DNA from 2 places in the Streptomyces dengpaensis genome. Region 2 is predicted to be linked to the other one. Evidence: riboswitches for the same ligand, from Rfam matches in the RefSeq annotation. Region 2 holds a riboswitch; the other holds the start of a gene.

Region 1 (4,206 bases), 4.8 Mb from region 2:
GCGGAGGGCCGGGATCACCACCGTCGAGGAGCTCGCCGAGGCGGGCGAGGACGAGCTCGTACGGCTGCTGGGGAAGGCCCACGGGCACGCGCTGTACGCGATGGCGCTGGCGCACGACGACCGTCCCGTGGTGGCCGAGCGGGAGGCCAAATCGGTGTCGGTCGAGGACACGTACGACGTGGACATCCACGACCGGGTGCGGGTCGGCCTGGAGGTGCAGCGGCTCGCCGACCGGTGCGTGCACCGGCTGCGCGGGGCCGGGCTGTCGGGGCGGACCATCGTCCTGAAGGTGCGCAGGTACGACTTCTCGACGCTGACCCGGTCCGAGACGCTGCGGGGGCCCACGGACGACCCCGCGGTCGTACGGGAGGCGGCCGCGCGGCTTCTGGAGGCGGTGGACACGACCGGTGGCGTACGACTGCTGGGGGTCGGCGTCTCGGGGCTGGCCGACTACACGCAGGAGGACCTCTTCGCACAGGCGCGGGCCGCTGCCGCGGAGCCCGCGGCGCAGGAGCACGCGGCGGCGGAGGAGGTGTCGGAGGAGTCCGTCGTGGAGCACGTGCCGCCCGCCGAGCGGCGGTGGCCTGCCGGGCACGACGTGCGGCACTCCGAGTACGGGCACGGGTGGGTGCAGGGCAGCGGCCTCGGCCGGGTCACGGTGCGGTTCGAGACGCCCTACTCCGAGCCCGGGCGGGTGCGTACATTCCGTACGGATGACCCGGCGTTGGAGCCGGCGGATCCGTTGCCGTTGGTGCCACGAAGACCGGGGAGTGCGGAGGGTGTGACCGCCGGCGTGCCTGAGAGGGCATGAGCCCTGCGCCGTGGCAGCTGAGACGGGTCCGCCACCGTGGGTCGTTCGTGGTTGCTCGCGCCTGCGCGACGGAGTCTCGGAATGTCACGGCCCCGCCCCCCCCCACGCGGCACGCGTCAGGCGTCGTCCGTGCCCGCCAAGTGGCCGAAATCGCGGTCCGGCAGCGGCGGAGGGGGCGTCACGTCGAGACCGTAGTGGTGGTAGAGCTGGAGTTCCTGCTCGGGGGAGAGGTGGCGCCCGACGCCGAAGTCAGGGGCGTCCTTGATCAGGGAACGGTCGAAGGGGATGCGCAGGGCGCCCTCGACGAGTTCGCTCGGCTCCAGGGGCACGAAGGCGTCCCTGCTGAACAGGCCGGTACGTATGGCCGCCCACTCCGGGACCCCGGTCGCGTCGTCGAGGTAGACCTCGTCGATCGTGCCGATCTTGGTGCCATGACGGTCGAACGCCTTGCGGCCTATCAGGTTGCGCGGATCGATGTCGGTCTGCACGGGCCCTCCACTTGGTCGCAACTCATCCGTAAGCACTACAAAAGAGCACATTGAGGAAGGCGGCCACTCGAAGGCTCGGGTCCAGTCCTCGCTGGTAGGCTGGCAGGCGGCTGCTGACCCCGTGCGGGAGAGTCCTCCAGACTTCACCGGAGGCGCCGAAGGAGCAAATCCTCCCCGGAATCTCTCAGGCTCACGTACCGCACGGACGAGGTCACTCTGGAAAGCAGGGCGGTTGCTCGACGGCTTCCGCCCTCACCGACGGTGAAAACCGGTCGTCAGCCAACGGACCGGTGAAGCTCTCAGGTTGAGATGACAGAGGGGGAGGCCGTCGGGGTACCCGTGCCGGGGTGCCCCTCGAAGGTCGCGTCAGACCAGGAGGCCTCCGCAATGACCGCCCATCGCATTCCGCTCTCCGAGCTCGAACAGGGAATCCCCTTCGAGCAGCGCCACATCGGGCCCGACTCCGAGGCACGGGCCAAGATGCTCGCGCAGGTCGGGTACGGCTCGCTCGACGAGCTGACGGCCACCGCGGTGCCGGACGTCATCAAGAACGCCGAGGCGCTGAAGCTGCCGGGCGCCCGCACCGAGGCCGAGGTCCTGGCCGAACTGCGCTCCCTCGCGGACCGCAACCAGGTGCTCGACTCGATGATCGGCCTCGGTTACTACGGCACGTTCACGCCGCCGGTGATCCTGCGCAACGTCATGGAGAACCCGGCCTGGTATACCGCGTACACCCCCTACCAGCCGGAGATCTCGCAGGGCCGCCTCGAGGCGCTGCTCAACTTCCAGACCATGGTCGCCGAGCTGACCGGGCTGCCGACCTCCGGCGCCTCGCTGCTCGACGAGGGCACGGCCGCCGCCGAGGCCATGGCGCTGTCCCGGCGCATGGGCAAGAACAAGAAGGGCCTGTTCCTGGTCGACGCGGACGCGCTGCCGCAGACCGTCGCCGTCATCGAGACCCGGGCCGAGCCGACCGGCGTCGAGGTCGTCGTCGCCGACCTCAGCGAGGGCATCCCGGCCGAGATCGCCGAGCGCGAGATCAACGGCGTACTGATCCAGTACCCGGGCGCCTCCGGTGCCGTACGCGACCTCAAGCCGGTCATCGAGCAGGCGCACGAGCTCGGTGCGGTCGTCACCGTCGCCGCCGACCTGCTCGCCCTGACCCTGCTCACCTCGCCCGGAGACCTCGGCGCCGACATCGCGGTCGGTACGACGCAGCGCTTCGGTGTGCCGATGGGCTTCGGCGGGCCGCACGCCGGATACATGGCGGTGCGCGAGAAGTTCGCGCGCAGCCTGCCGGGCCGGCTGGTCGGGGTGTCCGTGGACGCGGACGGGCACAAGGCGTACCGCCTCGCCCTGCAGACGCGTGAGCAGCACATCCGTCGCGAGAAGGCGACGAGCAACATCTGTACGGCGCAGGTGCTGCTCGCCGTGATGGCCGGCATGTACGCCGTCTACCACGGTCCCGAGGGTCTGAGGACCATCGCCCGCCGGACCCACCGCTACGCCACGATCCTCGCCGCGGGTCTGACGGCGGGCGGGGTCGAGGTCGTGCACGGCGCGTACTTCGACACGCTGACCGTACGGGTCCCGGGCCGCGCCGCCGAGCTCGTCGCGGAGGCGCGCGACCAGGGTGTCAACGTCCACCTCATGGACGCCGATCACGTGTCGATCTCCTGCGACGAGACCACCACGCGCAGGCAAGTGGGCGCCGTGTGGTCCGCGTTCGGTGTCGAGGGCGATGTCGAGGCGCTGGACGCGACGGCGGCCGACACGCTGCCGGGCGCGCTGCTGCGCACCGACGACTACCTCACGCACCCGGTCTTCCACCAGCACCGGTCCGAGACCGCCATGCTGCGCTACCTGCGCAGGCTCTCCGACCGCGACTACGCGCTGGACCGCGGCATGATCCCGCTGGGCTCCTGCACGATGAAGCTCAACGCCACCACGGAGATGGAGCCGGTCACCTGGCCCGAGTTCGGCCAGCTGCACCCCTTCGCGCCCGCCGAGCAGGCGCAGGGCTACCTCACGCTCATCCAGGAACTGGAGGAGCGGCTTGCCGAGGTCACCGGATACGACAAGGTGTCGCTGCAGCCCAACGCCGGTTCGCAGGGCGAGCTGGCCGGTCTGCTGGCCGTACGCGGCTACCACCGTGCCAACGGCGACGAGCAGCGCACCGTCTGCCTCATCCCGTCCTCCGCGCACGGCACGAACGCCGCGAGCGCCGTGATGGCCGGTATGAAGGTCGTCGTCGTGAAGACGGCGGACGACGGCGAGATCGACGTCGAGGACCTGCGCGCCAAGATCGAGCAGTACCGCGACGAGCTGGCGGTGCTGATGATCACGTACCCCTCGACGCACGGTGTGTTCGAGGAGCATGTCGCCGACATCTGCGCGCAGGTGCACGAGGCGGGCGGCCAGGTCTATGTCGACGGCGCCAACCTCAACGCCCTGGTGGGGCTCGCCAAACCGGGCCACTTCGGCGGTGACGTCTCGCACCTCAATCTGCACAAGACCTTCTGCATCCCGCACGGCGGTGGCGGTCCGGGTGTCGGCCCGGTCGGTGTGCGCGCGCACCTGGCGCCGTACCTGCCGAACCACCCGCTGCAGCCCGCGGCCGGTCCGGAGACCGGTGTCGGCCCGATCTCGGCCGCTCCGTGGGGCTCCGCGGGCATCCTGCCGATCTCGTGGGCGTACGTCCGCCTCATGGGCGGCGAGGGCCTCAAGCGGGCCACGCAGGTGGCGGTGCTCTCCGCCAACTACATCGCCAAGCGCCTGGAGCCGCACTACCCGGTGCTCTACACCGGTCCGGGCGGGCTCGTCGCGCATGAGTGCATCATCGACCTGCGCCCGCTGACCAAGGCGACCGGCGTGACGGTCGACGACATCGCCAAGCGCCTGATCGAC
Region 2 (4,206 bases):
GGCCGATGGCCAGATAGGGCGCCCCGAGCGAGGGCTGCACCCAGGCGCGGCGCAGCGAGCGTACGGCGGGGGTGCGGTGCGCGTTCTGCGTGAGCAGGGCGTAGAACTGCGGGATCGCGATGCCCGGTTCGGAGAGCCGGAGCGGGCCCGCGGGCTGGCGCTCCAGGCCCGTCGCGATGCGGCGCAGATCCAGCCACGGGATGCCGACACCGCCGCCCGGGGCGTGCGGATTGAGCCACAGGCCGAAGTGGTCGGGGTACAGGGTGCGGGCGACGTCGAGGCCGTCGACGACCTCGTACGAGCGGTTCCAGCCGCTGGCCGACAGTTCCTGGGCGGAGGTGACGCAGGGCGCGTAGCCGAAGCCGTCCACCTCCATGTTCCCGTACTGGGCGTCCGGGGCGCCGGCCTGGCCGTGCCAGAGCAGCATCCAGACCTGGCCGGACGACGGGGTCGCGAGCGCGCGCAGGAGCGCCTCATAGGCGTCGTAACGCCCCGGCGTCACCTGGCGGAGCATGTGCTCGACCTGCCCGGCCGCGGCCGTGCCTGCGCTCACTTTTAACCGCCCCTTCGTGAAACCTGGACCCCGGATATGAAACCAGCTTAGGTGGCTCTGCCCACAGCAGCGCCCAAGAGCTCGTGGGCTTACCGCTGTTGCGCGCGTGCGTCGTGTTCGTGGCCGGTCGCGCCCACGCGGCGGAGCCGCACGCTGTCACCACCCCGCGCCCCCCTTCGGGCACGGGCTCAGCAGCCCTGTCGGCCGAGCTCAGTGGCCCTGCTGGTAGAAGGGCCGCACCTTGGCGCGCATCCACTCGCCCACCGGATCCTGGGCCACGTCGAGGAGGACCAGGTTCACGGGGCGGTCGACCGGGACCCGGCCGAGCGCGCGGCCGAGCGCGTCGAGCGGGAGGGTACGGGCATCGCCCTCCCACAGGGAGAGTTCGACGCCGATGAACATGACGGGGTCGCCGCCCTCGATGCTGGCCAGGCAGCGGCGGGCGGTCACCACGACGCCGGTCTCGGCGAACTCGGCCGAGGCCGCGGACAGGAAGTCCACCGGGTCGTCCTGCCAGTCGGGCTCGAACAGCCGCACCCGGCCGCCGCTCGCGGGCCCGTCCAGCGGGGTCCGCCCGGCGCGGCACAGCTCGGCCACGGCGGGCGGCGGCAGCGGGACGCCGACCACGCCGTCCGGGTTGACCGCGATGCCCACCTGCGGAGGCAGACCGCGGGCGAACTCGACGGCGGGCGCGATCGTGTACGACATGTGGCCGCCGACGACCTGGCGGAACTGTTCCTCGGAGCTGAAGACGGGAACGTACGCCTGGCCCTCGATCTCCAGCATGGGCAGGTCGAGCGGGCCGCTCTGCGGACCGCCGCCGTTCGGCAGGGGCACCCAGACGAAGCTGCGGCCGAGGACCTCGACGATGCGGCCACCGGCGGAGGGCACGCCGAGGGACGCGGACAGCACCTCCTCCAGCTCGTTGCCGGGCCATCCGCCGTGCGGATGGGGGTGCGCCTGTGCCGGGAAGTCCATCTCTCTACCGCCTGCTCCGAACCGCTGTTCCGGCTCGCAAGGTTAATGGGCTCACGAGACCGGCGCGGCGGGGCTGAGCTCGCACGACGGCCAAGCCGGTCTCGTACGACCGCTCAGCCGCCGAAGTCGATCCGGCGCAGCACGTCCGCCGCGTCGCGGTCGATGAGGACCGCCGAGCCGCAGCCCTCTGGCAGGTCGCCCCGCTCGACGGAGCGCAGCAGCCGTGCGACCGCGCCGCGGTGGCGCGCGAACGCGTACCGCGAGACGCCCCGGCCGCGCTCGCGCTGGCCCTCCAAGGCGGTGCGGGGCGGGACGTCGAGCAGCAGCAGGTGCAGCGCGCCGCCCCGGCGCCGGGCCTCGCGGGCGAGCCAGCGGCGCACCCAGGCCTGCGTACCGCAGTCGTGCACGACGACTCCGGCGCCGGAGCGCAGCGCGCGGCGCAGCCCCGCGTAGTGCGCGAGACGGACGAGGGGGCGGTAGACCGCGTACGGCAGCCAGTGGACCATCCGGCCGTCCCAGCGGTCGCGGGTGTCCTGCGAGTCGATGCGCGCGCCCGTGACGGCCCGGCGCATCAGCGTCGACTTGCCGCTGCCGGGCAGCCCGGTGACCACGACGAGGTCCGACGCGCCGAAGTGGAGCCCGTGCGGGCTGCGTCCCGCGCGGGCTCGGAGGTCGCGGACGACAGCCGTCGGCAGCGGTCCGCACGCCTCCCGGGCGCGGGCGGCGCCGGGCGGCTTGGGCAGCGCGATGCCCGAGGTCGTCGCGTACGCCGTGGTCCTGTTCACCGTGATCGTCCTCCCCTTGGGTGTGGAGTCCCATCCCCGTTGAGTGTAAAGAGAAGGTAATGACCTTCGCTTCTCGTTTCGGTACGTGGACTGCCACAGGCCGGTTACAGGTCCCCGAGGGTGCCCCTGCCGCGCCGGACGGATGCGTGCAATGATGTGCCCGCCAACTGCATACCGGCCGCTTGAATCCGCGCGGGAGAGTTCCGGGGACGTACGCGTACCCGGGCGCCGAAGGAGCAAGTCCCTCCCTTGAATCTCTCAGGCACCGTTACCGCGCGGGCGAGGCACATCTGAAAAGCGGGCCGCTGACCGGTGGCTCCACCCAAGGTGCAAGTCAGGACCACCGTTTGCCGGGGTCGTGACGAACCTCTCAGGTTCCGATGACAGATGGGGAGGAACGACCTCGCCGTCATGCCTTGGGAGCACCACCGATGAGCAGCAACGCACCCCGTCACACCGCGCTCGATGCCCTGCATCGCTCGCTCGGCGCGACCATGACCGACTTCGCGGGCTGGGACATGCCCCTGCGGTACGGCTCCGAGCGCGACGAGCACCTCGCCGTCCGTACGAAGGCCGGTCTCTTCGACCTCTCGCACATGGGCGAGATCACGGTCACCGGCCATCAGGCGGCCGAGCTCCTGAACTACGCGCTGGTCGGCAACATCGCCTCCGTCGGCGTCGGCCGCGCCCGCTACACCATGATCTGCCGGGCGGACGGCGGCATCCTCGACGACCTGATCGTGTACCGGCTGGCCGAGACCGAGTACATGGTCGTCGCCAACGCGTCCAACGCCCAGGTCGTCCTCGACGCGCTGACCGAGCGCGCGGCCGGTTTCGACGCCGAGGTCCGCGACGACCGTGACGCGTACGCGCTGATCGCGGTGCAGGGCCCCGAGTCCCCCGGCATCCTCAAGTCGCTCACCGACGCCGACCTGGACGGCCTCAAGTACTACGCGGGTCTGCCCGGCACGGTCGCGGGCGTCCCGGCCCTCATCGCCCGCACGGGCTACACCGGCGAGGACGGCTTCGAGCTGTTCGTGTCCCCCTCCGACGCCGAGAAGCTGTGGCAGGCGCTGACCGAGGCGGGCGCCCCGGCCGGGCTCGTCCCCTGCGGTCTGTCCTGCCGCGACACGCTGCGCCTGGAGGCGGGCATGCCGCTGTACGGGCACGAACTCTCGACGTCCCTCACGCCCTTCGACGCGGGGCTCGGGCGGGTCGTGAAGTTCGAGAAGGAGGGCGATTTCGTGGGGCGCGAGGCCCTGCGGGAGGCCGCTTCCCGCGCTCAGGAGAACCCTCCGCGCGTCCTCGTCGGCCTGGTCGCCGAGGGCCGTCGCGTCCCGCGCGCCGGGTACGCCGTCGTCGCCGGCGGCACGGTGATCGGCGAGGTCACCTCCGGCGCGCCCTCCCCGACGCTGGGCAAGCCGATCGCGATGGCGTACGTCGACGCCGCGCACGCCGCGCCGGGCACGGCCGGGGTCGGTGTGGACATCCGGGGCAGCCACGAGCCGTACGAGGTCGTGGCGCTGCCCTTCTACAAGCGCCAGAAGTAGACACCTCCGGCAAGCGCCCGAAGCAGACACGTCCGCCGGTGCACGAGGCGGGCACGTCCACAAGCATCGGAAGCAGACACGGCTCACGCCGTACAGGCGAGTCGACGTGACGTAGATCGCCGCGCCGGGTCTCGTATCCCAAGACCGCCCGTTCATCACCACTCCACCGCGTACAGGAGAATTCAGGCCATGAGCAACCCCCAGCAGCTGCGCTACAGCAAGGAGCACGAGTGGCTGTCGGTCGCCGAGGACGGCGTCTCGACGGTCGGCATCACCGAGTTCGCGGCCAACGCGCTCGGCGATGTCGTCTACGCCCAGCTTCCGGAGGTCGGTGACACGG

What was found. Region 2 has a riboswitch for glycine ahead of gcvT (glycine cleavage system aminomethyltransferase GcvT). Riboswitches for the same ligand answer to the same signal wherever they lie in the genome.
Region 1: linked by a shared signal. The riboswitch ahead of gcvP (aminomethyl-transferring glycine dehydrogenase) and the one ahead of gcvT (glycine cleavage system aminomethyltransferase GcvT) in region 2 are both predicted to bind glycine.

The regions. Positions count from the first base shown of each region.
Region 1 covers NZ_CP026652.1:7,457,623-7,461,828, forward strand. Annotated here, with positions in the region: gene C4B68_RS34710 (DNA polymerase IV) at 1-811, shown strand, start outside; gene C4B68_RS34715 (PRC-barrel domain-containing protein) at 928-1,299, opposite strand; glycine riboswitch at 1,414-1,509, shown strand; gene gcvP (aminomethyl-transferring glycine dehydrogenase) at 1,687-4,206, shown strand, end outside.
Region 2 covers NZ_CP026652.1:2,640,797-2,645,002, forward strand. Annotated here, with positions in the region: gene C4B68_RS11850 (enhanced serine sensitivity protein SseB C-terminal domain-containing protein) at 1-514, opposite strand, end outside; gene C4B68_RS11855 (enhanced serine sensitivity protein SseB) at 764-1,531, opposite strand; gene C4B68_RS11860 (AAA family ATPase) at 1,645-2,322, opposite strand; glycine riboswitch at 2,500-2,600, shown strand; glycine riboswitch at 2,601-2,713, shown strand; gene gcvT (glycine cleavage system aminomethyltransferase GcvT) at 2,748-3,866, shown strand; gene gcvH (glycine cleavage system protein GcvH) at 4,056-4,206, shown strand, end outside.